DNA from 3 places in the Janthinobacterium kochi genome. Region 3 is predicted to be linked to each of the others. Evidence: predicted binding sites of a transcription regulator. Region 3 holds the regulator's gene; each other region holds the start of a gene.
What was found. The regulator FNR, encoded in region 3, switches genes on or off when oxygen is low (the NO sensors DNR and NnrR bind a similar motif). The targets are predictions, from matches to a motif close to TTGATNNNNATCAA.
Positions count from the first base shown of each region.

Region 1: a site for FNR is predicted at 7,554-7,567, ahead of ACQ4WL_RS24450 (universal stress protein). Genes of this name have one in related genera too.
Region 2: a site for FNR is predicted at 7,331-7,344, ahead of cydD (thiol reductant ABC exporter subunit CydD). Genes of this name have one in related genera too.

Region 1 covers NZ_JBNYXO010000016.1:431-10,078, reverse strand. Annotated here, with positions in the region: gene trpC (indole-3-glycerol phosphate synthase TrpC) at 1-185, opposite strand, end outside; gene trpD (anthranilate phosphoribosyltransferase) at 220-1,263, opposite strand; gene ACQ4WL_RS24485 (aminodeoxychorismate/anthranilate synthase component II) at 1,329-1,892, opposite strand; gene trpE (anthranilate synthase component I) at 1,894-3,390, opposite strand; gene ACQ4WL_RS24475 (phosphoglycolate phosphatase) at 3,645-4,361, opposite strand; gene rpe (ribulose-phosphate 3-epimerase) at 4,361-5,035, opposite strand; gene apaG (Co2+/Mg2+ efflux facilitator ApaG/CorD) at 5,195-5,569, shown strand; gene ACQ4WL_RS24460 (hypothetical protein) at 5,594-5,740, opposite strand; gene mltA (murein transglycosylase A) at 5,886-7,019, shown strand; gene ACQ4WL_RS24450 (universal stress protein) at 7,062-7,499, opposite strand; gene ACQ4WL_RS24445 (MFS transporter) at 7,637-8,938, opposite strand; gene ACQ4WL_RS24440 (enoyl-CoA hydratase) at 9,015-9,648, shown strand, end outside.
Region 2 covers NZ_JBNYXO010000003.1:122,273-131,920, forward strand. Annotated here, with positions in the region: gene ACQ4WL_RS08225 (DUF4149 domain-containing protein) at 1-213, shown strand, start outside; gene ACQ4WL_RS08230 (YhbY family RNA-binding protein) at 407-877, opposite strand; gene ACQ4WL_RS08235 (RlmE family RNA methyltransferase) at 920-1,603, shown strand; gene ftsH (ATP-dependent zinc metalloprotease FtsH) at 1,806-3,689, shown strand; gene folP (dihydropteroate synthase) at 3,797-4,630, shown strand; gene glmM (phosphoglucosamine mutase) at 4,670-6,007, shown strand; tRNA gene ACQ4WL_RS08255 (tRNA-Pro) at 6,089-6,165, shown strand; tRNA gene ACQ4WL_RS08260 (tRNA-Arg) at 6,260-6,334, shown strand; gene ACQ4WL_RS08265 (hypothetical protein) at 6,403-6,582, opposite strand; gene ACQ4WL_RS08270 (GbsR/MarR family transcriptional regulator) at 6,713-7,270, opposite strand; gene cydD (thiol reductant ABC exporter subunit CydD) at 7,409-9,103, shown strand; gene ACQ4WL_RS08280 (amino acid ABC transporter ATP-binding/permease protein) at 9,100-9,648, shown strand, end outside.
Region 3 covers NZ_JBNYXO010000018.1:59,776-69,423, forward strand. Annotated here, with positions in the region: gene ACQ4WL_RS25600 (T6SS effector phospholipase Tle3 domain-containing protein) at 1-404, opposite strand, end outside; gene ACQ4WL_RS25605 (T6SS effector phospholipase Tle3 domain-containing protein) at 412-1,023, opposite strand; gene ccoN (cytochrome-c oxidase, cbb3-type subunit I) at 1,322-2,749, shown strand; gene ccoO (cytochrome-c oxidase, cbb3-type subunit II) at 2,765-3,379, shown strand; gene ACQ4WL_RS25620 (cbb3-type cytochrome oxidase subunit 3) at 3,381-3,581, shown strand; gene ccoP (cytochrome-c oxidase, cbb3-type subunit III) at 3,574-4,494, shown strand; gene ccoG (cytochrome c oxidase accessory protein CcoG) at 4,499-5,881, shown strand; gene ACQ4WL_RS25635 (FixH family protein) at 5,936-6,460, shown strand; gene fnr (fumarate/nitrate reduction transcriptional regulator Fnr) at 6,464-7,222, opposite strand; gene ACQ4WL_RS25645 (response regulator) at 7,462-9,648, shown strand, end outside.

The DNA of each region.
Region 1 (9,648 bases), on a different contig from region 3:
GCGATGATGCCGGGCTTGCCGGCGGCGATGTGCTGGCGCAGGCTCGCCTCGAAGCCGCGCAGATCGGCGCGCAGGGCACTGTCGCTTTCCACGTCGCCGCGCAGGCTGGCCAGGCTGCGATGGGCTTTCGCCTTCGCCACTTCGTCGGCCTTCACGGCCAGGATTTTATCGAGTATGTCGGACATGATGGTCGCTATTCTATCAAGGAGGGCGGGGAGCTTACGCTTGTGCCGGGGTGCCCAGTTGCTGCGTGACCTGCACGAATTGTTCCAGTTTCGCCAGGGCCGCACCCGAGCTGACGGCGATGCGCGCGCGCGCCAGGCCATCTTCGATCGAGCTGGCCACGCCGGCCGCGTACAGCGCCGTGCCCGCGTTCAGGGCGACGATGTCTGCTGCCGCACCGGGTTCGCCGCGCAGCGCTTCCATCATCTTGGCTTTCGATTCGATGGCATCGGCCACCTTCAGGTTGCGGCTGGCGATCATCGACATGCCGAAGTCTTCCGGATGGATTTCATACTCGCGGATTTCGCCGTTGACCAGTTCGCCCACCATGGTGGCGGCACCGAGCGACACTTCATCCATATTGTCGCGGCCGTACACGACGATCGCATGCTGCGCGCCCAGGCGCTGCAGCACGCGTACCTGGATGCCGACCAGGTCGGCGTGGAACACGCCCATCAAGATGTTTGGCGCACCGGCCGGATTGGTCAGCGGACCGAGGATATTGAAGATCGTGCGTACACCCAGTTCGCGGCGCACGGGCGCCGCGTGCTTCATGGCCGCATGGTGGTTGGGCGCGTACATGAAACCGATGCCCGTTTGCGCGATCGATTGGGCGATCTGCTCGGGTTGCAGGTTGATGTTGACACCCAGGGAGTCGAGCACGTCGGCGCTGCCGGACGATGACGAGACGCTGCGTCCGCCATGCTTGGCCACGCGCGCGCCGGCTGCTGCCGCCACGAACATCGAGGCGGTGGAGATATTAAAAGTGTGCGCGCCATCGCCGCCCGTGCCGACGATGTCGAGCAGGTTGGTAGTGTCGGCCATGGGCACCTTGGTGGAAAACTCGCGCATCACTTGCGCGGCGGCGGCGATTTCGCCGATGGTTTCCTTTTTCACGCGCAGGCCCATGGTCAGCGCCGCGATCATGGTGGGCGACATTTCGCCGGACATGATCTGGCGGAACAGGTACAGCATTTCGTCGTGAAAGATTTCGCGGTGTTCGATGCAGCGCAGCAGGGCTTCTTGTGGGGTGATCGGCATGATGCTTCCTTCTTCAATGATGGCGCAGGAGGACACTGATGGCACGCCGTGGCGTGCGCATGGAATCAGCGCTCGAGGAAATTCTTCAGCAGGGCGTGGCCGTGCTCCGAGAGAATCGATTCGGGGTGGAATTGCACCCCCTCGATATCGTATTCCCGGTGGCGCACGCCCATGATTTCGCCGTCGTCCGTCCACGCTGTCACTTCCAGGCAGGAAGGCAGCGAGGCGCGTTCGATCGCCAAAGAGTGGTAGCGGATCACTGTGAAGGGGCTGGGTATATCCTTGAAGACACCCACGCCTGTATGTGCGATGAGGGAAGTCTTGCCATGCATGACCTGCTTGGCACGGATGACCTTGCCGCCAAACGCTTCGCCGATGGCCTGGTGGCCCAGGCATACGCCGAGTATCGGTTTCTTGCCGGCGAAGTGCTTGAGCACTTCCACCGAAATGCCCGCCTGTGCCGGTGCTTTCGGGCCGGGCGAGATGCAGATGCGGTCCGGGTTCAGCGCTTCGATCTGTTCGATCGTGATTTCATCGTTGCGGTAGACCCGCACGTCTTCGCCCAACTCGCCGAAATACTGCACGATGTTGTAGGTGAAGGAGTCGTAGTTGTCGATCATCAGCAGCATCTTAAAACTCCCCATCCAGGCCATCTTGCACTTGTTCGGCGGCGCGCAATACGGCGCGCGCCTTGTTTTCGGTTTCCTGCCATTCCATTTCGGGGATCGAATCGGCCACGATGCCGGCTGCGGCCTGCACATACAGCATGCCGTCCTTGATCACGCCCGTGCGGATGGCAATTGCCACGTCCATTTCGCCGCCAAACGACAGGTAGCCGCAGGCGCCGCCATAGATGCCGCGCTTGGTGATTTCCAGCTCGTCGATCACTTCCATGGCACGCACTTTTGGCGCGCCCGTCAGGGTGCCGGCGGGGAATGTGGCGCGCAGCACGTCCAGGTTCGACAGGCCGTCTTTCAGCGTGCCTTCCACGTTCGAGACGATGTGCTGCACATGCGAGTATTTTTCGATGACCATGCGGTCGGTGACGTGCACGCTGCCCGTCTCCGCAATGCGGCCGATGTCGTTGCGCGCCAGGTCGATCAGCATCACGTGCTCGGCGATCTCTTTCGGATCGGCCAGCAGTTCGGCCGACAATTCGGCGTCGCGCTCTGGCGTGGCGCCGCGCGGACGGGTGCCGGCGATGGGGCGCAAGGTGACTTTCTTGCCGCCGTCCGCCAGCTTCTCGTTGCGTACCAAAATTTCGGGCGAGGCGCCGATGATCTGCATGTCGCCGAAATTATAGAAGTACATGTAGGGCGACGGGTTCAGCGAACGCAGGGCGCGGTACAGGGTCAGCGGCGAGTCAACATACGGTTTGCGGATGCGCTGGCCGATCTGCACCTGCATCAAGTCGCCGGCCATCACGTATTCATGCGCCTTGGCGACCGCCTTCAGATAGTCTTCCTTGGAAAAGTCGCGGATGGTTTCCGTGCGCACGGAGGCGCTGGTGACCGGTGCATCGACGCCGCGGCGCAGCATCATGCGCAAGTCCTTCAGGCGCTGGCGCGCTTTCGAGAACGACTCGGGCTGCGTGGTGTCGGCATACACGATCAGGTACAGCTTGCCGGACAGGTTGTCGATGACGGCCAGTTCTTCCGTCACCATCAACTGGATGTCGGGCAGGTTCAAGTCGTCTTTCGGCGCGCCGCCGGCCAGTTTTTTCTCGATGTGGCGCACGGTGTCGTAGCCGAAGTAACCGGCCAGGCCGCCGCAAAAACGCGGCATGCCGGGGCGCAGGGCTACCTTGAAGCGCGACTGGTACTGTTCGATGAAGTCGAGCGGATTGCCTTCGTGCTCTTCGATCACGGCACCGTTCTTGACGATCTCGGTGCGGTTACCATGGCTGCGCAAGACGGTGTTGGCGGGCAAACCGATGAAGGAATAGCGGCCGAAGCGTTCACCGCCGACGACGGATTCGAGCAAGAAGGTGTTCTTGCCGCCTTGCTGGGTTTGCGCCAGTTTCAGGTATAGCGTGAGCGGGGTTTCGAGGTCGGCAAAAGCTTCCGCGATCAGGGGGATGCGGTTGTAGCCTTGCTGGGACAGCGATTTGAATTCGAGTTCGGTCATGTGTCTCTCCATGCCGCCAGGGTACGCGTGTGCGTCGTGCTGTCAAAGCACAGACCCTGCGGTGGGTTATCAAAAAACCTGCCGGCGCATACAACACGCAAATGCGCGCGTGCCGCCGACAGCAATCTTACACGGCTCGGCCCTTAGGCCTGCCAGGATTGCCAGCGTCGCCAAAGCCAGGCCTCAATCGAGCCGGTTTGGGTGACATTGTGTTTTTTGATGAGAAACGTGTTCACGATATGGTGTTGGGTTGGTCAGTATGCTGGTCTGTTGTGCATGCTAATAAAATCGGCCGCTTCGAGCAGCGTATTTACTATACCATCGGAATCGGTGTCGTGTATAGGGTGTCCGTGGTTGTAGCCATACGGTACGGTCAAGACGGGGCAAGCCGCAGCCCGTGCCGCTTGCGCGTCATTCGAAGAGTCGCCGATGGCCACCACTTTGGCGGGCGCCAGGTCGAAGTCCGCACACACTTGCAGCAGCGGCATGGGGTGGGGTTTTTTCTTCGGCAGCGAATCGCCGCCGTAGACGATCTCGAAATACCCGTCGAGCTTTTTCTGCTTCAGCAGGGGCAGGGCGAAGGCGATCGGCTTGTTGGTGACGCAGGCCAGGCGCAAGCCCGCCGCCTTCATTGCCGCCAGCCCTGCTTCCACGTCCGGGTACAAGGTGCTGAACTGGCCATTGATGGCCAGGTAGTGACGCTGGTAAGCCTCCATCGCCGTGTCAAAACGCTGTTCCACGCCGGCGGCATCGAAGTCCAGGGCCAGCACGGTGCGGATCAGGTTTTCCGAGCCCTTGCCCACCATCAGCTTGATGGCCTCGGCGCTGATGGGCACCAGATCGAATTCGGCGCGCATGCCATTGATGGCGACATGAAAATCGGGCACGGTGTCGAGCATCGTGCCATCGAGGTCGATGATGGCGGCGCGCACGCCGGCCAGTACGTGGTCTTTCACCGTGCCCGCTTGCATCAGGCGCCCGTCACTTTTGCCAATTCGGCGCGCATGGCATCGATGACGGCCTTGTAATCCGGCTTGCCGAAGATGGCCGAGCCGGCGACGAAGGTGTCGGCGCCGGCGGCAGCGGCGGCGGCGATGTTATCGATCTTGATGCCGCCATCGACTTCCAGCATGATGTCACGACCCGATTCGTCGATCATGCGGCGCGCTTCGGCGATTTTTTTCAGTGCTTGCGGGATGAACGATTGGCCGCCGAAGCCAGGGTTAACGGACATGATCAGGATGATGTCGATCTTGTCCATCACGTGTTCCAGGTAATGCAGCGGCGTGCCCGGGTTGAAAACCAGGCCCGATTTGCAGCCATTGTCGCGGATCAGCTGCAAGGAACGGTCGACGTGATCCGACGCTTCCGGGTGAAAGGTGATGATGTTCGCGCCAGCCTTGGCGAAATCCGGGATAATGCGATCGACAGGCTTTACCATCAGATGCACATCGATGGGTACTTGCACGTGCGGGCGAATCGCTTCGCACACCAGCGGGCCGATGGTCAGGTTCGGCACATAATGGTTATCCATCACGTCGAAGTGAATGATGTCGGCGCCGGCGGTAACGACGTTGCGCACTTCCTCGCCCAGGCGGGCAAAGTCGGCGGACAGGATGCTGGGAGCGATACGGAATGTTGTCATGGTGGCTAAGGGCTAAGAGTAGAAAATGCGAAGATGCGCTATTTTACGCTTGACGCCGTTACCATGCCTTACTGGAACGCAGAATACACGGCGCGCGATGGCCAATGCGGCGCGCGCGACACACAATATATGACTGGCAATGTCTGAATAGGAATGACGATGGCGACTTATGAATTTACGGTAACGGTCAAGACACAATATCTGCCCGAACAATCGGCCCCCGACCAGGGGCGGCACGTGTTCAGCTACACGATTCGCGTCGTCAACACGGGCACGGCAGGCGCGCAACTGATTTCGCGCCACTGGGTCATCACGGATGCGAACAACAAGGTCGAAGAGGTGCGCGGCCTGGGTGCCGTCGGCCACCAGCCGCTGCTGCAGCCGGGCGAGCAGTTCGAATACACGAGCGGCACCATGCTGGGCACGCCGCAAGGCTCGATGCACGGCGAATACTTTTGTGTGGCCGAAGATGGCCATCAGTTCGAAGCGCCGATTCCCGAATTCGTGCTGTCGGTGCCGCGTACCCTGCATTAACGAGAGGCCGGGGGCGTGCGCCCCCTATTTCAGTTTTTCGGTGCTGTCCTGTTCTTCGCCGAGCTGCTTGCGCGCGGGTGGCGCGGGTTTTTTACCCGAATACATGGTCCACCAGACTATAAATGCCAGCAAGAAGAACGCCACCAGCGCCTCTATCATCAAGATCCACATACGCACTCCTATGTTATTTACCCGCAGCTTAGTATTTACCCGCCTTCTGTTGACACGCGGTAGTCTACCCGTTTCAATCGCCGGCGTCGCGCTTGCTCTATCCGCCTGCACCACGCCGTCCACGCCACCCGCTGCCACCAGTGGCATGGCGCCCGCCATCGCGCCGACCGTCGTCAAGCCGGTGCCGGCCAAGCCGGCCGATGCCAGGGATGGCACGGATGGGGCAGCCCCCACCTTCATGCCCGCCAAATTTGCCGCTTTGCCTGGCTGGGCCCGCGACGACATGCGCGCCGCCTGGCCAGCGTTCATGGCTTCGTGCGGCGTGCTGGTGAAACGTCCGGACTGGAAAGAATCGTGCACGATAGCGCGTCAGGTGAATGCCGACAGCGACAAGGCCATCCGCCTGTTCTTCGAGACCTTCTTTGTGCCCAATCAAGTCATCACCGCCGATGGCGTCAGCACAGGCCTCGTCACTGGCTACTATGAGCCGCTGCTGCATGGGGCGCGCAAGCGCGGCGGTCCATACCAGACTCCGCTGTACAAGGTGCCCGACGATCTGGTCTCGGTGGACTTGTCCGGCGTGTATCCGGAACTGAAAAACATGCGCTTGCGAGGCAGGCTGGTGGGCAAGAAGGTGATCCCGTACGCTACCCGCGCCGACATCGAGCGCGCCACGGCCGTCACGGGCAAGGAGTTGCTGTGGGTGGATGACGAAGTCGAGGCGTTCTTCCTGCAAGTGCAAGGTTCCGGGCGCGTGCAGCTGACCGATACGCAGGAAACCGTGCGCGTGGCGTATGCGGACCAGAATGGCCACCCATACAAATCGATCGGCCGCTACCTGGTCGACAAGGGCGAGCTGACCCTGAATCAGGCGTCCGCGCAGGGCATCAAGGCGTGGATTGCTGGCCACCCTACGCGCAAGGATGAATTGTTCAACGCCAATCCCAGCTATGTCTTCTTCAAGGAAGAGCGCCTGCCCGATCCCAAGGTGGGGCCGAAGGGCGCATTGGGCGTGCCGTTGACGCCGCAGCGCTCGGTGGCCATCGATTCGCGCTTCCTGCCACTGGGTGCGCCCGTGTTCCTGTCCACCACGCAAGCCAATAGCGAGATTCCCATGCAGCGCCTGGTGATGGCGCAGGATACGGGCGGCGCCATTCGCGGGCCGATCCGGGTCGATTACTTTTTTGGCTTTGGCGCGGAAGCGGCAGAGAATGCGGGCCGCATGAAGCAGAGCGGCGCCGTGTGGGTATTGCTGCCGAAACAGGCACCGGCGCGCTAGGGGGAACTGCGCGGCGCCGGGTTGGGATGCGCTAGCGCAAGGTTAGCGCAGGACCATGACTGGCAGCAGGGTATGCGCCAGCACTTTTTGCGTTTCGCTGCCCACGAACAGCTTGTTCAAGCCCTTGCGGCCATGCGAGGCCATCAGGATGATGTCGCAATGGTAGGTTTGCGCCGCATTGACGATTTCGTCATGCGGGCTCGGTGACACGGCGACCACGCCTTCGAAGGGCACGCCAACGGCGCGCGCCGCTGCGCCGATCTTGTCGATGGCGCGTTGCGAGGCTTCCTGCATCTGCTGTTCATACAGGCTCGCGTCGAGCACGATGCCGCCATCGGCCATCGGCGAGAACGGAAAGGGCTGCACCACGCTGATGGCGACCAGCTTGGCCTTGTTCAATTGAGCGAAGGCGAGGGCGGTCTCGGCGGCTTTGTCGGACAACGGCGAGCCGTCGGTGGGAAATAAGATGGTGTTAAACATAGCGTGCTCCTCAAGTGATGTAAGACAGCTTATGGATTTACATCAATTAAAACCTTGATATAAATCAAACCTCGCAAGTTTTGGCATGAATAGTGTCGCCAAGGCAATCTTTCAGCAGTGTATGCCCGTTCATCGCTTCAGGTGCGCACGCTACGCAGCGGCGTGCCCCACACCATCGCGACCGTCAACAGAATGCTGCCTGCCGCGATGCAGGCCAGGCCATTGCGCACGCCAAAGTGTTCCGCTACCCAGCCGGCGGCCAGCGCGCCCAGCGGTGCCGTCGCCACCGTCAGGAAGCGCATGGTCGAGGTCATGCGGCCCAGCATGGGGTCGGGCGTGACTTTCTGGCGCAGGCCCAGGTAGGGAATAAAAAACAGCATCACGCCGCAATCGAAAAAGAACATCAGCACGGCATAAGCCACGGCGCTGGCGGCCGCGCTGCCGAACAGGGCGGCGGGGATGGTGGGCGTCATGGCAAAACAGACGGAGGTGGATGCCAGTCCGATGAGAATGGTGCGGCCGGCACCATAGCGGCGCGTCAGTGGCTTGACGATGAAGGCGCTGAGCAATACGCCGGCGCCGCCGAGCATCTGCGTCATGCCCAGCACGCCAGGACTCATGCCCAGGTCGCGCGTGGCGAACAGCACCGTCAAGGCCATGCTGGCGTAAAACAGGAAGTGCCAGATGCCGGCACCCCAGGCAAGCGCGCGCAGCAGTGGTTCACGCCAGACAAACAGCAAGCCGTCGGCGATGTCGCGCAGGGCGTGCTTGTCGGATGGTGCGGGACGCGGATCGCGTACGCTCATGGCGCGCAAATTGCAGACGGAAACAAAATAGCCGCAAGCCGTGCACAGGATGGCGACGGGCGCCGACAAGACTTGCACCAGCACACCGGCCAGGCCGGGGCCGATCAGGCGCGAAGCCGATTCGGTCGCAGCAAATTTTGATTGCGCATCGATCAAGCCATCGCGTCCCACGAGGAAGGTCAGGAAGACCTGTTCGGCGCCGCCACCGACGACGAAGCCCGTGCCGATGATGAACCCCACTATATATAACCATGGCATCGACAGCACGCCGCACCAGTAGGCAACAGCCACGCTGGCCAGGGCCAGGCCGGACATGCTTTCGCTGAAGAGCATGATCGGGTGCTTGCTGCGCCGGTCCAGCAGTACGCCGACAGGCAGGCCAAAGAGGGCGAACGGCAGCGCTTGCAGCGCGACGAGCACGCCCATCTGTTCCGGCGTCGCATGCAGCAGCAGTACCGCACACAGCGGCAGGGCCAGCGAGGTGATCTGTGCGCCGAAGCAATTGAGGCCGTTGCTGAACCACAGGCGGCGAAAATTGACGCTGGCGGCGCTGCCGTCGCCGCGCAGGTAGTGGGCGCAGTACTGAAAGAAGGAAGAGAAAATACGCTGCTCGATAAAGGTGATCGGGCTCACAATAATAGCAGCGCACCTGCCGCACCGCCGCCGTTAGCCGCTACAATCGTTGCACCGTTCATCCAGAGGAGACACTATGCAATACGAAGACTTGATCATCGATATCCAGGACAAAGTGGCGGTCATCCGCCTGAACCGCCCGAAGGCGCTCAACGCATTGAGCGACAATATGATGAATGAGCTGGGCGACGCCCTGCTGAAGTTCGACGCGGACGAGAATATCGGCTGTATCGTGCTCACGGGTAGCGAAAAAGCGTTTGCCGCCGGTGCCGATATCGCCGCTATGGCCGATTACACCTACCCGGACACCTTCACTCAGGGTTACATCAGCCGCAACTGGGAGCATATCTTGCGCGTGCGCAAACCCGTAGTGGGCGCCGTAGCGGGTTACGCACTTGGCGGTGGCTGCGAACTGGCCATGATGTGCGATTTCCTGATCGCCGCCGACAGCGCCAAATTTGGCCAGCCGGAAATCAAGGTTGGTGTCACGCCAGGGGCGGGCGGGACGCAGCGCCTGCCGCGCGCCATCGGCAAGGCCAAGGCCATGGACCTGTTGCTGACGGCACGTACCATCGACGCCGCCGAGGCGGAACGCATCGGCCTGGTGTCGCGCGTGGTGCCAGCCGATAAATTGCTGGAAGAGACGCTGGCTGCCGCCAAGACCATCGCTGCCATGCCGACCTCGGTTGCCATGATGATCAAGGATTGCG
Region 2 (9,648 bases), on a different contig from region 3:
CTCTTGGGGGCACTGGTGCTGGCTATGCTGGTGTGCGCGCTGGTCAGCCATTTCGGCATTTCGCCCCTGATGGCCGAACTCAAGGCGCAGGCGCCGTCGGGCATCATGGACGAGGCCATGCGCAGCCGCTTCGGCATGCTGCATGGCGTGTCGACCCTGATCTTTGCCGTGCAGAGCTTGCTGGCGGGCGTATTGATCTGGAAACAGCAATAATTGCTGCTGTTTGTCGGATTACGCGCTGCGCGCTAATCCGACCTACATGACAACACGTAGGTCGGATTAGCGAGGCCGTAGGCCACGCGTAATCCGACGCCGCAGCGGCAATAAAAAAAGCGGAGCAGGGGATATCCCGTGCTCCGCTTCTTGTTTCAAGCCCGGCAGCCTTGCGGTTGCCGGGTGAACAGGCTTACTTGCTGCCCAGTGCGCTTTTCTTGGCGCTTTTCTGACGTGGCTTGGCACGCTTGATGGAACCGCCTTCGGTAACGCGCTCATTGCCCTTGATCATGACTTTCGTCACGCTCGGGCGCTTGGTGCCGCTGGCGCTGGCCTTGACGATGGTCACTTCGCGCATGCCTTTGCCGGCGCTGACCTTCTCCTTAACCACTTCTTTTTTCGGACGGTAGATTACCAGCAGTTTGCCAATATGTTGTACCGGGGCGGCGCCGAGATTGCCGCAAATCGTATCGTACATTCCGACGCGGGCTTCGCGGTCGTCGCCGAACACGCGGACTTTAATCAGACCGTGCGAATCCAGGCCAAGGTCGATCTCTTTGAGGACAGCAGGTGTCAAGCCCGCTTCGCCAATGATGACGATAGGCTTCAGCGCGTGTGCTTCGGCGCGCAGTGCGCTGCGCTCTACGGGTGTAAGTTTTAGCATAATAATATTTAGTAATTCCCTTAAAAGCAGTATTCTACGCGAATGGCAAAGAAGAAATTAAACAAAAACTGGTTGCACGACCACATAAATGATCCTTATGTGAAGTTGGCGCAAAAAGAGGGCTACCGCGCCCGGGCAGCATACAAGCTCAAAGAAATAGATGAAGACGAAAAACTGATCAAGCATGGACAGGTAATTGTCGACCTTGGGTGCACTCCTGGCAGCTGGGCCCAGTATCTGCGGCGCAAGCTGGCCGGCAAGGACGGCGGCGGGGTCAATGGTACCCTGATTGGCCTGGACATGCTGGAAATGGAGCCGATCGCCGATTTCCACTTCATCCAGGGTGACTTCCGCGAAGCGCGCGTGCTGCGCCAGCTGGAAGTGGTGTTGCAAGGACGCAAGGTCGATGTGGTTCTGTCGGATATGGCACCGAATCTGTCGGGCATCGCCACGGCGGACGCCGCGCGCATGGAGCATCTGATCGACCTGGCCATCGAATTTTCGCAATTGCATTTGAAACCATCGGGCGTGCTGCTGGTGAAATGTTTCAAGGACATGGGTTTCAGCCAGATCGTGGAGAAATTCCGCGCCGAGTTCAAGGTCGTGGTGCAGAAAAAACCCAAGGCCAGCCGCGATAAATCGTCAGAAATCTTCCTGATGGGGCGTGGTCTCAAGAATCCGCTGAAAAATGCCGTGCAAGAAGATGATTCCGCCCTTGATATTTAAGCGGGAATCCGCACATGGGAACGAGAAGTGCAGTAGCGTCTGATGGTATAAAAGCCTAAATTGTTTATACTGCATTTTTTTGCGTGAACGCGGTTTTTTCGCGCGCACGGATCGGCGGGCTTTGGCACGGCCCGCTTATTGCGAGTAAAATCGTGTTTCTAGCTATTGGTAAAGAGATGCGCACTGCATCCAAGGAGTCTTCGTGAATAACATGTTTTCCAAATCTGCCATCTGGGTAGTCGTATTGCTGCTGTTGTTCATGCTGTTCAAGCAATTCGACAGTCATGGCGCCACAGGCGGCAGCAAGGCCATCGCTTATTCCGATTTGCTGGATGAAGTCAAAGCCAAGCGCGTCAAGGATGTCGTGATCGAAGGTTCGTCGATCACCGCCAAGCTGATGGACGATACCAAGGTGCGTACCACCGCCACCAGCCTCGACAAGGGTCTCATCGGCGACCTGCGCGACAATGGCGTGCATTTCGATGTGCGCCCGCCTGAGGAAGCGTCGTTCCTGCAAACTATTTTTGTATCCTGGTTCCCCATGCTGCTGTTGATCGGCGTCTGGGTCTTCTTCATGCGTCAGATGCAAGGCGGCGGCAAGGGCGGGGCATTCTCGTTCGGCAAGTCGAAGGCGCGCATGATGGATGAAGCCAGCAACACCGTCACCTTCGCCGATGTCGCCGGTTGCGACGAAGCGAAAGAAGAAGTCAACGAAGTGGTCGACTTCCTCAAGGACCCGAGCAAATTCCAGAAACTGGGCGGCCGCATTCCCCGCGGCGTGCTGATGGTCGGTCCTCCAGGCACGGGTAAAACCCTGCTGGCACGCGCCATCGCCGGCGAAGCCAAGGTACCGTTCTTCTCGATTTCCGGTTCCGACTTCGTGGAAATGTTCGTCGGCGTCGGTGCTTCCCGCGTGCGCGACATGTTTGAAAACGCGAAAAAGCATTCGCCATGCATCATCTTCATCGATGAGATCGACGCTGTCGGTCGTCACCGCGGTGCCGGCATGGGCGGCGGCAATGACGAGCGCGAACAGACCCTGAACCAGTTGCTGGTCGAGATGGACGGTTTTGAAGCGAACTCCGGCGTGATCGTCGTGGCCGCCACCAACCGCGCCGACGTGCTCGATAAAGCGCTGTTGCGTCCGGGCCGTTTCGACCGCCAGGTCTCCGTCGGCTTGCCCGATATCCGTGGCCGCGAGCAGATCTTGAACGTGCACATGCGTAAAGTACCTATCAGTACTGACGTGAAAGCCGATATCCTGGCCCGCGGCACCCCTGGTTTCTCGGGCGCGGACCTGGCCAACCTGGTCAATGAGGCAGCCCTGTTTGCCGCCCGCCGCAGCAAGCGTCTGGTGGAAATGGCTGACTTCGAAGATGCGAAAGACAAGATCTACATGGGTCCAGAGCGTAAATCGATGATCATCCGCGAGGAAGAGCGTCGCAATACGGCTTACCATGAGTCTGGTCATGCGGTGGTGGCCAAGTTGCTGCCGAAGGCTGATCCCGTGCATAAAGTGACGATCATGCCGCGGGGCTGGGCCCTGGGCCTGACCTGGCAGTTGCCGGAACACGACAACTTGTCCGCCTACAAGGACAAGATGCTGGAAGAAATTTCCATCCTGTTCGGTGGCCGTATCGCCGAAGAGATTTTCGTGGGGCAAATGTCCACGGGCGCGTCGAATGACTTCTCGCGTGCTACCAAGCTGGCCCGTTCCATGGTGACCCGTTTCGGCATGTCCGACAGCATGGGCGTGATGGTCTACGAAGATAGCGAAAACGAAGGTTTCTTCGGTGGTGCCACCAAAACGATCTCGGAAGCGACCCAGCAAAAGGTCGATGCTGAAATTCGCAACATTCTCGACAAGCAATATGCTTTGGCGCGTACCTTGCTGGAAAGCAATCGCGACAAGGTCGAAATGATGACCAAAGCCTTGCTGGAATGGGAAACCATTGATGCAGAGCAAATCAATGACATCATGGCAGGCCTGGAGCCGCGTCCGCCGAAAGTCATCCCGCCACGCCGCAATGCGGGCGGTGATAGCGGCACAGGCGGCATCTCGCCAAACGTGACGGCGCCAGCCTGATAGCGGCAGCCCCTTGATCGGTGGCGTGCTGTATGAAAGGGTAAGGAGCAATCCTTGCCCTTTTTCGTTGCCGCGGCAGTTTTTTCCTGACGACTACAAAGATTCACATGCGACACTATTTGCAATTCGGCCGCTTCGGCTTCAACCTGCAGGGCACGCAGGCGCTGGTGATGGGCATCCTGAACATCACGCCCGACTCGTTTTCCGATGCGGGCCAGTATCAACACCTGGAATTTGCCATTTCGCGCGCCGAGCAGATGATAGTCGGCGGTGTCGACATCATCGATATCGGCGGCGAATCAAGCCGTCCCGGCGCGCCGCCACTGCCGCTACAGGACGAGTTGCAGCGCGTCATGCCTGTGCTGTACGCCTTGCGCGACTGCGGCAAGCCCCTGTCCGTCGACACGTACAAACCCGAAGTGATGCGCGAAGCCATCCTGGCGGGTGCCGACATGATCAACGACATCAACGGTTTCTGCGCGCCAGGCGCCATCGAGGCCGTGCAGGACAGCGATTGCGCGCTGTGCATCATGCACATGCAAAGCGTGCCGCAAACCATGCAGTATCAACCCCAGTACGAGGATGTGGTGCGCGAAGTCATCGACTTCCTGCGCCAGCGTATCGACACCCTGACGGCGGCCGGCATCGCCCGCGAGCGCCTGTGCGTCGATCCCGGCTTTGGCTTTGGCAAGACGGTGGAACATAACTATGCCTTGCTGCGCGCCACGCGCCAGTTGCGCAGCGAACTGGACCTGCCCGTGCTGGCCGGCCTGTCGCGCAAGTCGATGATAGGCGCCGTGACGGGACGTCCCGTCGAACAGCGCCTGGCCGGCAGTGTTGCCGGTGCGCTTGCTGCGGTAGCGCAAGGTGCAGAAATTATCCGTGTGCATGATGTGGCGGAGACGGTCGATGCGCTGAAGGTCTGGCGCATGGCGCACTGAGCCTGTAAGATTCATTATAAACAACAAAAAGAGAAATATATGACGCGTAAATATTTTGGCACCGATGGCATCCGCGGCCTGGTGGGCACGGCTCCGATCACCCCCGATTTCGTCATGCGCCTCGGCTATGCGGCCGGCAAGGTGCTGGCCAAGTCGCAAGGCGGCAAGGCACGCCCGACGGTGCTGATCGGCAAGGACACGCGCATTTCCGGCTACATGCTGGAAGCGGCGCTGGAAGCGGGCCTGTCGGCGGCCGGTGTGGATGTGATGCTGGCCGGGCCCATGCCGACGCCGGCGATTGCCTACCTGACGCGGGCGCTGCGCCTGTCGGCCGGGGTGGTCATTTCCGCCTCACACAATCCCTACCATGACAATGGCATCAAGTTCTTTTCCGGCCAGGGCACCAAGCTGCCCGACAGCGTGGAACTGGAAATCGAAGCGGCGCTCGACGAGCCCATGGCTTGCGTGCCGTCGGACAAGCTGGGGCGCGCCAAGCGCCTGGACGATGCCCAGGGCCGTTACATCGAATTTTGCAAGAGCACCTTCCCGAACGAGCTGGACTTGCGCGGCCTGAAGATCGTCGTCGACTGCGCGCATGGCGCCGCCTACCATATCGCCCCGCACGTGTTCCATGAGCTGGGCGCGGAAGTCATCGCCATCGGCAACAAGCCCGATGGCTTCAACATCAATGCGGGCTTTGGCGCCACGGCAACAAAGGCCATGGCTGCCGCCGTCATCGAGCACGGCGCGGATCTGGGCATCGCTCTCGACGGCGATGCCGACCGCCTGATCATGTGCGATGCCACGGGGCGGCTGTATAACGGTGACGAGTTGTTGTATGTCATGGTGAAGGATCGCCTGGCGACGGGCCCCGTGGCTGGCGCCGTAGGAACGTTGATGACCAACATGGCGCTGGAAGTGCTGTTCAAGCAGCAGGGCATCGGTTTTGCCCGCGCCAAGGTGGGCGACCGTTATGTGCTGGAAGTCATGAAGGAAAAGGGCTGGATACTGGGCGGCGAGGGTTCCGGCCATTTGCTGTGCCTGGACCGCCATACGACGGGCGACGGCATCGTTTCCGCGTTACAAGTATTGTCCGCGCTCAAGCGCAGCGGCCAGAGTCTGCAGCAATGCCTGGCCGAACTGGTGCTGTTCCCGCAAACCCTGATCAACCTGCGCGTGGCGCCCGGTTTCGACTGGCAAAAAAATGCCGCCATGGTGGCCGAGAAAGAACTGGTCGAGGCTGAACTGGGCGACACGGGCCGCGTGCTGATCCGTGCTTCGGGCACGGAACCGCTGATCCGCGTGATGGTCGAGGCGAAAGATAAAGAGCAGGCCGAATCGATGGCGCGCCGCATCGCCGACAAGGTCGGCGTTTAAAGGTAGGCGCCGATAGTTATTTCCATCTAATTCGCCTAGGGCAATTGACGAAATTGGATGGGGGCGTTATTATCTTGTCTTCGGAGTGTGGCGCAGCCCGGTAGCGCACCTGGTTTGGGACCAGGGGGTCCAAGGTTCGAATCCTTGTACTCCGACCAAAGTCATAAGCGGGCTGTCAGAAATGACAGCCCGTTTTCTATTCCGCGCAGGCATTTCATTGCTGGCGCGCATGGACTAAAATACTGCACCTTTCCGCCCATCGTTCAACGGATAGGACAACGGTCTTCTAAACCGTGAATGGGGGTTCGATTCCCTCTGGGCGGACCAGCTCATGCTGGCCACGGCTTGCGCCATGCAGCCGCATTCTTCTCTTTCCTGTCTCTCCGCACGCGGCCCTAAGGCTGCGCAAACAGCACCACGCTCAGTAAATACAGCAGCGGCACCGCGCACAGCAGCGCAGACAATACCGACAGCATTTTCTTGCTCGCCAGACGTGCCAGCCGCAGCCGTTCGCGTACAGGCAAATGCTGGCGCAGCACGCTACGCGTGCGCGACTGGAATGGGGATTCATGCATGGAGGCTCCTTCGCAAGGGTGGCGGTGGTGCCAACCAGCATAGCGAGAGCGGCATAAAGACGGCGTAAATAGTCAGGTGCGGCGCGTATGTACAGTGTAAACGCGGCGCCGCAGCCGGCGCAGGTGGGGCTTATCTCTCGCTGTCGTCGGGACTCTTGCCAAACAGGCGATCCTTGGCGTTGAGCAATTTTTGCACCTTGGCGCCCATTTTCATCAGTTGCGCCATCGATTCGGGCGACAGGCGCTGCAAGTCGTCGAACCAGGTGTTGGCCAGGTCGACCAGTTCATACATTTCGCGCATGCGCTCCTGCGCATATTGGTCCACGGGTTCCGTGGCCGGCGCCAGCAGCGATTCGCGCAGCACTGTCAGGGTAGGCGCCACTTCACGGCGGCGGCGCTCGGCGGCCACCACGCGGAAGATTTGCCACACATCGCCCAGCGAGGAAAAATACTCGCGCCGGTCGCCGGGGATGCGCGACTGGCGGATCAAGCCCCAGCCCTGCAATTCTTTCAAGCCGATGCTCACGTTCGAGCGTGAAAAACTCAGGTGTTCCGCGATTTCATCCGCGTGCAATGGGTGCTCCGCGACAAACAACAAGGCGTACACTTGTCCCACCGTACGATTAAAGCCCCAGCGGCTGCCCATCTCGCCGAAATGGCTGACGAAGGTCAGGATCAGCGGCGTCATTTGGATATGTTGAGTTTTCATAATTGTCTGAATTTTTTCACGCCACACCCTCAGGGTCAATTGATATATGTCAGTTTTCGCAGTATTATACAAAAAATCGAATTTACAGAAAATTCTGGAAACTCAAAAAGTATAGAGATGCCGACCACGCCACTGTCCTTGCCCCGCTTTATTCTTCCCCGTGCCGCCAGCCTGGCACAGGGTGGTGCCGCCTTGCTGTGGCTGCCGCAAGCGGCCTTGCTGGCCTGGGCCGTGCAAGCCATGCTGGGCGGTGCGCCATGGCGCGCGGCCCTGCTGCCGGCCGCTGGCGTGCTGCTGCTGGGGGTGCTGCGCGCCGGCTGCGAAGCGTGGGGCGCGCGGCGCATGTATGCGGCCGCGCGCGAGCACCTTTCCACCTTGCGCGCCCAAGTGGCACAAGCGCTGGCGCGCCGTTCGCCGCTGGACCGCCAGCGCGCGCAGTCGGGCCAGGCGGCCAGCGTCATCGCCGAGCAGGCCGAAGCCATCGTGCCGTATCTGGTGCGCTACAAACCCGCGCGCTGGAAGGTGCTCACCGTGCCGCTGGTGATCCTCGCCGTGGTGACGCCGCTGTCGTGGATCGCCGCACTGATCCTGCTCATCGCCGCCCCTTTGATTCCCGTCTTCATGGCCCTGGTGGGCATGGGCGCGCAGGCGGCCAGCCGCGCGCAGATGGTGGAAATGGGCAGCATGAATGCTTTTCTATTGGACCGCCTGCGCGGCCTGGCCACCTTGCGCGCGCTCGACGCCGTCGACGCCACGGCCGAACGGCTGGATGCATCGTCGCAATCCGTGCGCCGGCGCACGATGGTGGTGCTGCGCATCGCCTTTTTGTCGTCCGCCGTGCTGGAACTGTTTTCTGCGCTGGGCGTGGCCATGGTGGCGGCGTTTATTGGTTTCTCCTTGTTGGGCAGCATCAATTTCGGCACCTGGGGCCGCGAACTGAGCCTGGGGCAGGGTTTGTTCATCCTGCTGCTGGCGCCCGCCTTCTTCGAGCCTCTGCGCGAACTGGCCGCCGTCTGGCACGACAAGGCGGCCGGCGAAGCGGGCCTGGCCGGCCTGCACGACCTGGCGGCCGATGGCGTGCCCCTGCCTGGCTTCGGTGTGGCAGTGGCTGCTGTTTCCGCCGCCGCCATGGCGGTGGCACCACCACCAGCCGTCGACATCCGTGGACTGCGCTTTGCCCATCCCGGCGAAGCGCCCGTATTCGAGCGCTTCGACCTGACCGTGCGCGCCGGCGAGCACGTAGCCCTGCTGGGCGCCAGCGGCGCCGGCAAGACCACCTTGCTGTCCCTGCTGGCCGGCCTGCTGCCCGCCAGCGGCGGTGAGATCCGCATCGGCGGCGTGCGCCTGACCGACAGTACCGTCAATACCTTGCGCCAGCGCATGGCCTGGATGGGCCAGCGTCCCCACGTGTTTGCCGCGTCCGTCAGCCAGAATGTGACTTTGGGCCGCCTCGGTGCGAACGCCGCGCAGGTGACACAGGCGTTGCACCTGGCCGACCTGGCTAGCGTGGCGCAGGCGCAGCCGGCCGTCATGCTCAGCGATGGCGGCCAGGGCTTGTCCGGCGGCGAAGCCGTGCGCCTGGCCCTGGCCCGCGTAGCCCTGCATCCGCATGCCGACCTGCTGCTGGTCGATGAACCGACGGCCCACCTTGACAGCGAAACGGCTGCGCGCGTGACGGACGCCTTGCTGGCATTGGCCAAGGGTAAGACGATGATCGTCGCCACGCACGACCCCGTGCTGGCAGGCAGGCTGCAGCGCACGATACTGGTCGATGCGCAGGCGCAGGCGCAGAAGGAAGAGGCGCGGGCATGAAAACTTCTCTCATATCGAATCCCGTCCTGCGGCAATTGCTGCTGGCCCAGCCCGGCAAGCTGATCGGGGGGGCCTTGCTGGCGGCCCTGACGGCGGTGTCCGGCATGGCCTTGTTGGGCTTGTCCGGCTGGTTTATTACCGCCACCTCGATTGCCGGCCTGCATGCCTCGACGGCCATCCTGTTCGACGTGTTCGGCCCGTCGGCCGGCATCCGTTTGCTGGCCATCGGCCGTACGGGTTCGCGCTATGCGGAACGCCTCGTCACGCACGACGCCACATTCGCCGCGCTGGCCAGCATCCGCGTGCAACTGTTTCGCGGCTGGACGCGCCCGGAAGCGGCCAGCCGCTTGCTGCGCCAGCCAGCCAAACTGCTGTTCCGCCTGACTGCCGATATCGATGCGCTCGAAGCGCTGTACTTGCGCCTGCTGGTGCCAGCCTTCACGGCACTGTGCGTCGCCTTGCTGGCCGGCGTGGCGCTGGGCGTGATGCAGTGGCAGCTGGGCCTGGGCCTGGCCGCATGGCTGCTGGCCGCTGGCGGCGGCATC
Region 3 (9,648 bases):
CCGTCGCCACGCGTGGCCTTGATCTCTTCGGCGCTGAGACCCAACCAGCCGATGCCCTGGATGGGCGTGGCGGAAATCACCTGGTCGTGCGGATTGCAATACAGGGTGACGCGACCGCGCGTGCCTTTCTGCGGGCCGCAGCCATGGCTGGCCTTGTCTTTGTCCAGGCTGAAATCATGTGTCTCGTTGTCCGCCATGCGGCGCAGGCAGGGATCGATGGCCGGTTCCGACGCCTGGCCGCGCACGATGTCGAAAAATGCCGCCAGGGTCTGGCGGCGCGCCTTGCCGCTTTGCCGGCCCACATTGCCATCGACATCCCTGACTTGCCCCTGCAGCCAGCCTTCGGTGTCGTTTCTGCGCAACAGGCTGTACGGAGGGTTGCACAAGACATAAGTATCGGCCACGCAACGGCTACTTTTGCCTGCGGATGGCCGCCACCAGGTGCGCCAGGCGCAAGGCCGCCAGCACGAAGTAGGGGCGCGGCGGGCAGGCATACACGATGCGGTCGTTGACGGGATTGAGATGCTCGATATGGATGAACAGGAAGAGGGCATCGGACAAGCCCTCGCCCCACAGGTCCGGCAGCGAGGAGCAGCCATTGGCGAACGGGCCGCCGCCCCAGTAAGCGTGTTCGCTCAGGTAGACCGAATCGCCATACGCCTGCAATTCCTTGTCGCTGGCCTTGTAGCCCCAGCGGAACTGGATCACGGGCGAGAAATGCGCTTGCGGCTCGATAAAGGTGCTGGCCGTGTAATCGGGGTCGACATAGCCGTCATCGCTCAACTCGCTTCTGTAGCGCAGCGGCGTCAATTGTCCGGCCTCGGGCGTGGCGTGGCACAGGTGCTCGTCGCAGCGCTTCGTGCGCGTGTTCAGGCCCTTGCACAGGCCTGCTTCGGCCGCGCGGTACCACTCGCCGTCGGAATTGACGCCATGCACGAAGATGACGATGCCCGGCGACGGCATTTGCTGCAGGCAGTCGAGCAGGCTGTGGCTGAACAGGGACGTTCCGTTGAACTTTCCCACAACCAACTTAATATCTTCACCATCCGCTGACGCGCTATCGGCATGACTCATGGCTAGCCCTCATCATGACTGGACTGTCCACTGTAAACCTTTGCTAATCTACACGTTTTAAGCCATGTCAAGCCAGCTGTTGCAGGGATCTTGCATGGCTTTTTTTTATCCAAATCACCATTTATTTCGATGCCAGTTCGCTACGCTTATTTCATATAGGGAATTTTGATCCACATCAAAGTTTTTTAGCAGTCAAACACTTACTCTCTGGCCACCATCATAAATAGTAATTCCAGGGAGAGTCTTTGTGGATCAATCGCTGAACTATAACTACAAGATCGTGAAGCAATTCGCGGTCGCTACTGTGGTATGGGGCATCATCGGCATGCTGGTTGGCGTTATCATCGCCGCTCAGTTGGCCTGGCCTGCCCTGAACCTCGACATACCATGGCTGACATACGGACGTTTGCGTCCGCTGCACACGAATGCGGTAATTTTCGCCTTCGGCATCTGCGGGCTGTTCGCCACCTCGTACTACGTTGTACAACGCACCTGCCAGGTGCGCCTGTTTTCCGACAAACTGGCCGCCTTCACGTTCTGGGGCTGGCAAGCCGTGATTCTGGCAGCGGTGGTCACCCTGCCGCTGGGCATGACGCGCGGCAAGGAATACGCCGAGCTGGAATGGCCCATCACCATCCTCATCGCCGTCGTCTGGATCGCTTACGCCATCGTGTTTTTCGGCACGCTGATCAAGCGCAAGGTCAAGCACATCTACGTGGCCAACTGGTTCTTCGGCGCCTACATCCTGGCCGTGACGATCTTGCACGTGGTCAACGGTGCCGTCAGCCCCGCTTCGGCCACCAAATCCTACTCCGCCTACAGCGGCGTGCAGGACGCGATGATCCAGTGGTGGTACGGCCATAACGCGGTGGGTTTCATCCTCACTGCCGGCTATCTGGGCATGGTTTACTACTTCATCCCGAAACAGGCCGAGCGCCCCGTGTACTCGTACCGCCTCTCCATCGTCCACTTCTGGGCGCTGATCTTCACCTACATGTGGGCGGGCCCGCATCACCTGCACTACACGGCCTTGCCTGACTGGACGCAATCGATCGGCATGGTCTTCTCGCTGGTTCTCTTGGCACCAAGCTGGGGCGGCATGATCAACGGCATCATGACCCTGTCGGGCGCCTGGCACAAGCTGCGCACCGATCCGATCCTGAAATTCATGATCGTCTCGCTGTCGTTCTACGGCATCGCCACCTTCGAAGGTCCGATGATGTCGATCAAGACCATCAACTCGCTGTCGCACTACACCGACTGGACCGTTGCCCACGTGCATGCGGGCGCCCTGGGCTGGGTGGGCTTCATCACCATGGGTTCGATCTACTATCTGCTGCCACGCCTGGCGGGCCGCACGCAGATGCACAGCACGCGTCTGGTCGACGTGCACTTCTGGGTGGCCACCATCGGCATCGTGCTGTACATCGCCGCAATGTGGATCGCCGGCGTGATGCAGGGCCTGATGTGGCGTGCGGTCAATCCGGACGGCACCCTGACCTACACCTTTGTCGAGAGCGTGAAAGCAACGTATCCGTACTACGTGGTGCGCGTGGCCGGTGGCCTGCTGTATCTGTCGGGTATGTGCATCATGGGCTACAACACCTGGATGACCTTGCGCGGCAGCAAACTCCCCGTCGCCCGCATTCCGGAACTGAACGCGGCGCACGCCTGATAGGAGCATAAGCAAATGAAATTTTCACATGCATGGATTGAGAGAAACCCCTGGCTGCTGATCGCCCTGGTCACGGTAGTGATCAGCATCGGCGGCGCCGTCGAGATCGTCCCCCTGTTCTTCCAGAAGAGCACGACGGAGCCGGTCGCCGGCCTGAAGCCGTACTCGCCGCTGCGCCTGGCTGGCCGCGACATTTACGTGCGCGAAGGCTGCTACAACTGCCACTCGCAGATGGTGCGTCCGCTGCGCGCGGAAACGGAACGCTATGGCCACTATTCGGTCGCCGGCGAGTTCGTCTACGACCGTCCGTTCCAGTGGGGTTCCAAGCGCACGGGGCCGGACCTGGCCCGCGTGGGCGCCCGCTACAGCGATGAATGGCACCGCACGCACTTGAACAACCCGCGCGACGTGGTTCCCGAGTCGAACATGCCGGGCTACCCATGGCTGGCGAAGACCAAACTGGTGCCTGACGACATCATGCCGAAGATGCGCGCCCTGAAACGCCTCGGCGATCCGTACAGCGATGCGGAAATCGCCGCCGCGCCGGCCCAGCTGCAAGACAAGACGGAAGAAGACGCCCTGGTCGCCTATCTGCAAGGCCTCGGTACATTAATCAAAACAAGGAATTAGCATGGCAATCGAAAACCTGTTTGACAGCGCCAGCAGCGTCATGACGGTGGTTTCCTTTACGACGTTCGTAGGCATCCTGTGGTGGACGTTCAGCCGCAGCAATAGCGACTTCGACGCGGCGGCGCGCCTGCCGTTCGACGACGAAGCGCTCGACTACGCGGCCGATGCCGCACCGGCACAAGGGGAGCGCAACCATGGCTGATTTTACCAATGGCTTCTGGAATATCTACATCATCGTGCTGTCCTTGCTGGGCATCATCGGCTGCGGCGTGCTGCTGTACTCGCAGTCGAAAATCAAAGTGGTCGAAGGCGCGCCTGCCGACGGCACCACGGGCCACGTCTGGGACGAGGACTTGAAGGAACTCAACACGCCGATGCCGCGCTGGTGGATGTGGTTGTTCTACATCACCATCGTCTTTGCGCTGGCGTATCTGTTCCTGTATCCGGGCCTGGGCAACTATGCCGGCAGCCTGGGCTGGAAATCGACGGGCCAGTACGAGGAAGAGCTGAAGAAGGCGGAAGCCGACTACGGCCCCCTGTTCAACAAGTACCTGAGCCAGGACTTGAAGACGGTGGCCGCCGATCCGCAGGCGCATGCCATCGGCCAGCGTTTGTTCCTGACCTACTGCGCGCAATGCCACGGTTCGGATGCGCGCGGCAACAAGGGCTTCCCCAACCTGACCGACAAGGACTGGCTGTATGGCGGTGAACCCGACATCATCAAGACCACCATCCTGCATGGCCGCAATGGGCAGATGCCACCGATGGGCGCCGCCCTGGGCTCCGAAAAGGATGTCGAGAACGTGGCCCATTATGTGCTGAGCCTGTCCGGCTCCACCTCGGATCCGGTCAAGTCAGTGCTAGGCAAGGCCAAGTTCGGCGCCTGCATGGCCTGTCACGGCGCCGATGCGAAGGGCAATCAGATGCTCGGTTCGCCTAACTTGACGGACAAGATCTGGCTGTACGGCGGCAGTGCTGATACCATCATGGAAACCATCCGCAAAGGACGCAACAACACCATGCCTGCCTTCAGCGATTTCCTCGGCGAGTCCAAGGTCCACGTGCTGTCGGCCTATGTCTGGAGCCTGTCGAATCCCCAGACGCCCGTGAAATGATGTAATGGAACCTCAAGTCATCAAGATGTATGCGGCCCGCGAGCAGATCTACCCTCGCGAGGCCAAAGGACGCTACGCTACTTGGCGATGGGTATGCGTATGGCTTACCCAGCTGGCGTTCTACGGCTTGCCGTGGTTGACGTGGAATGGCAGGCAAGCCCTGCTGTTCGATTTGACCACGCGCAAGTTCTACATTTTCGGCGTCGTGCTGTGGCCCCAGGATTTCATCTATCTGGCGGCCCTGCTGATCATCTGTGCGTATTTGTTGTTCCTCGTCACGGCCATTGCCGGGCGGGTGTGGTGCGGGTTCTCTTGCCCGCAAACGGTATACACGGAAATCTTCCTGTGGGTCGAACGCAGAATCGAGGGTACGCGCAGCGCGCGCATGGCCCTCGACAAGCAGGGACCCTCCGTGCGCAAGGCCTTCAAGAAAACGGCCAAGCACCTGGCATGGGGCGGCATCGCCCTGTGGACGGGCTTTACCTTTGTCGGCTACTTCACGCCGATCAAGGAACTGGCGCACTCGGTGACCACCCTCAATTTCGGTCCCTGGGAATGGTTCTGGGTCTTGTTCTACAGCCTGGCAACCTACGGCAACGCGGGCTGGCTGCGCGAGCAGGTGTGCAAATACATGTGCCCCTACGCGCGCTTCCAGAGCGCCATGTTCGACCAGGACACCCTGATCATCACCTACGATGCCAAGCGCGGCGAACCGCGTGGCGCCATCAGCAAGAAGGCTGGCAACAACGACAAGCTGGGCGACTGCATCGACTGCACCCTGTGCGTGCAGGTGTGTCCGACTGGCATCGATATCCGCAACGGCCTGCAGTATGAATGCATCGGCTGCGCCGCCTGCGTCGATGCCTGCAATACCGTGATGGACAAGGTCGAACGGCCGCGGGGACTGGTACGCTACAGTACCGACCATGCGATGGAAAACAACTTCAATTCGAAGCAGATCCGCCAGCGCGCCATGCGCCCGCGCGTGCTGATCTACACTTCCATCCTGGCCTTGATCATCATCGCCGTGTGTACCTCGCTGGCCCTGCGCACGCCCCTGAAAATGGACGTGATCCGCGACCGCGGTTCGATGGGACGCGAAGTGGAAGACGGCATGATCGAAAACGTCTACCGCCTGCAGATCATGAACACCTCGGAGCAAAGCCAGCATTTTAAAATCAGTGTCTCCGGCTTGCCGGGCCTGACCTTGCTGACGCGCGAAGAAGTGATGTTGCAGCCGACGGAAACGCTGGGTTGGCCGATCCGCCTGCGCGTGCCGCACGGGGTCGGCGAAAAGGGCTCGAACAAGATTGCGATCGAATTGCACTCGCTGGACGACCCATCGCTGCATGTGCGTGAAAGCGCGGTATTCATCGTGCCGCGCTAATGTAGGAAGGCCAGTCCCCGGATGGGGATTGGCCGATTAAACAGGAGAAATATCATGTCCGACAGTCTCAAGCTGCAAGCCCCCGTTGCCCCGTGGTACAAGCATCGCTGGCCCTGGCTGCTGATGATCGGTCCCGGCCTGTCCGTGGTCGTCGGCAGCTTCATGGGCTATATCGCGTTTACGCAGCCTGATGCGCTGGTGGTGGGCGACTATTACAAGCAGGGCAAGGCGATCAACCAGGATTTGAAGCGCGACACGATCGCCAGCAACCTGGCCATGGATACGAGCCTGTCGTACGACGTTGCTGCAGCGCGCCTCAGTGGTTCCGTGCACAGCTTCGGCAAGGCTTACCAGGGTCCGCTGCAGCTGCATCTGGCGCATGCGACCTTGCCGGAAAAAGATATCAAGCTGCTGGTGCAGCCCGATGCGGCCGGCAACTTCTCGGTAGCGCTGCCGATGCTCGAGCGCAGCCGCTGGCAAGTGCTGGTGGAAAACGACAAACGCGAGTGGCGCCTGTCCGGCATCTGGACCTGGCCGCTGCAGCGCAGCATCGCGCTGCACGCCGATGAGGAACTGTAAGCCTTATTTGCAGACGTCGGTGCCGGCCGTGATAGCTTTTAACTTGGCCGGCTGCAGGATTTCAATTTCACGGTTCGACACGCGCAGCCAGCCTTCCTTCTTGAATTTCGACAATAAACGGCTGACGCTTTCGATGGTCAGGCCCAGGTAGTTGCCGATTTCCTCGCGCGACATGCGCAGCTGAAATTTGCTGGCCGAATAGCCGCGTGCTTCATAGCGCGAGGCCAGGTTGACGATAAAGGCGGCAAAACGCTGCGTCGCCTGCATATTGCCCAGCAACAGCATCACGCTTTGCTCGCGCGTGATTTCCTGGCTCATCATGCGGTGGAAATGGCGCAGCAGGGTCGGCATATTGCCCAGCAATTGTTCCAGACTGGAAAACGGAATTTCACACACTTCGCTGTCTTCCAGCGCCACCGCATTACAGTGGTGGCGGTCGGCGCTGATGGCGTCCATGCCCAGCAGTTCGCCGGCCATCTGGAAACCCGTCACCTGCTCCTCGCCGCCCGGATTGATCTGGTACGTCTTGAAGTGCCCCAGGCGGATCGCGTACAGGTTCTGGAACGAGTCGCCGATGCGGAACAGCGAGGCGCCGCGCACGATCTTGCGGCGGCGGCCGATGATCTGGTCCAGCCTGTCCATGTCGCCCACATCGAGGCCCATCGGCAAGCACAATTGATGCATGCTGCAGGTCGAGCATCGCGCACGCAACGCTTCCACGGTCACTGTGGGCAAGGTGGGAGTGAGTAGCGCTTCAGTCATGTCGGTACCTTTTAGAAAATGCAATAACGAGTTTACTGCATACAGAGTTGCCGTGTGCCAATTTCACCGCAATTACGCTGAATAAACCACGTTCTGACTTTAATTATATGGCAACATCGTCAAATGCCCATGCGGGGAGGGCAATATGCGCGGCGCCGCTTGCCAAGTTGATGTATTGATAGGAAAATTCCTGACAGCATTATCTGCCGCCTGTGCCGCCCGGTACTGAAAAGGAAATCATGAAGCCTCTCGGCATTAAAGCAAAAGTCGCGCTGGCCACCAGCCTGACCTCGATCGCCATGATCGCGCTGGTCACCATGATACAGGTGCAGCACATGCGCGCCGACTTCACCAGAGTACTGCTGAGCCAGCAATCGTCCCTGATCACCCGCACCGCTGCCGAGCTCGACGACAAGCTGGACATGCTGCTGCAGATCGTCACGCTGACGGCCAGGCAGCAGCCGCCGGAATTGATCGCCCAGCCCGCCCAATTGCGCGAATATTATGCGCGCCGCTCGATGCTGGTGCTGTTCGATGACGTGCTGGTGCTCGATGCGCATGGCGCCATCGTGGCCGACATGCCGCAGGTGGCAGGGCGCATCGGCATCAACGTCGCCGAGCGCGAGTACTTCCAGACCGTGCTGCGCACGCGCCAGCCCATGATCACCGAACCGATGCTGGGCAAGTCGAGCGGCATGCCCATCGTGCAGATGGTGGCGCCCGTGCTGGCCGCCGATGGCCAGGTGGCCGGTGTGGTGATAGGCGTGCTGCGCCTGTACAAGGACAACCTGCTGGGCCGCCTGCGCTCGGAAAAGATCAGCAAGAGCGGCTATTACTTCATCCTCACGCGCGGCGCGGTGCCGCGCTATGTGCTGCACCCCGATACCCGCCGTTTGCTGCAGCCGCGCCAGCCGAACGCCAACCTGACCACCACGCAGTTGCTGAAGGAAGATGGCGAAGGCAGCATGGTCAGCACCAACAGCCGCGGCATCACGGCCGTCAACAGCTTCAAGCGCCTGAAGTCCGTAAACTGGCTGCTGGCCGCCTCGCTGCCCGTCGAAGATGCCTTCGAACCGTTCAATGGCGTGCTGTACCGGCTGGTACTGTGGAGCATCCTCGCTTCGCTGCTGGCCGCTTTTGTTCTGGGCTGGGTCACCGTGCGCCTGCTGTCGCCGCTGGTGCGCCTGCGCGACACCCTGCTGGCGCTGCGCACCAGCGGCAGCCGCTTCACCCCCGTGCCGGTGCAGCAGCGCGACGAGATCGGCGAACTGACGGAGGCGTTCAACGGCCTGATGGGCGAACGCGACCGCCTGCAGCAGGAGCTCGAATCGCGCGCGGCGGAGCTGGAGCAGGAGCGCGACCGGGCCGAGGCGGCCAACCGCGCAAAGAGCGATTTCGTGGCCAACATGAGCCATGAAATCCGCACGCCCCTCAATGCCGTGCTGGGCATGGTGTATTTGCTGGGCAATACCAAGCTCGATACGGAACAGCGCAAGTATCTGACCATGGTGCGCGTGGCGGGCCAGTCGCTGCTGGGCATCCTCAACGACGTGCTCGACTATTCGAAGATCGAGGCGCGCCGCATGGAATTGTCGCCCGTCGAATTCGACCTCGACGAAGTGATGAATACCCTGGCCACGACGATGACGATGAATGCGGGCGAAAAGGAGCTGGAACTGGCCATTGCCGTCGAACCCGACGTGCCGCGGCGCCTGGTGGGCGACGCCCAGCGCCTGCAGCAAATCCTCGTCAACCTGGCCGGCAATGCCATCAAGTTCACCGAGAGCGGCGAAGTGGTGGTGGCCATCAGTCTGGCCGAGAGCGAAAACGGGCGCGCCTGGCTGCGCTTCGAAGTGCGCGACACGGGCATCGGCATGACGGAGTTGCAGCAACAGCAACTGTTTTCCGCATTTTCACAGGGCGACCAGAGCATCACGCGGCGCTTCGGCGGCACGGGCCTGGGCCTGGCCATCAGCAAGCAGCTGATCCACATGATGGGCGGCGACATCGCCGTCGCCAGTAGCGAAGGCAAGGGCAGCCGCTTCTGGTTCAGCGTGCCATTCGACATGCTGGCGCAGCCGGCCGAAACGCGGCGCACGCCGGCCCTGGGCCAGTTGCGCCTGCTGGTGGCCGACGATAACCGCACCACGCGCGAACTGATCGTCAAGCTGATCGAGGCGTGGGGCTGGCTGGCCGACGAAGTGGACTCCGGCTTTGCCGCCATCGAACTGTACCGCGAACGCCTGGCGCAGCAACAGCCCTACGACGTGGTGCTGGCAGACTGGCACATGCCCGTCATGGACGGCCTGGCCACGGCCAAGGCCATCCGCCAGGCGGCCACCGGCCAACGTCAACCCATCGTGGTAATGGTCAACGCCTTCGCGCGCAACCACCTGGAGGAAATCTCCAGCGCCGCCGAGGCCGAT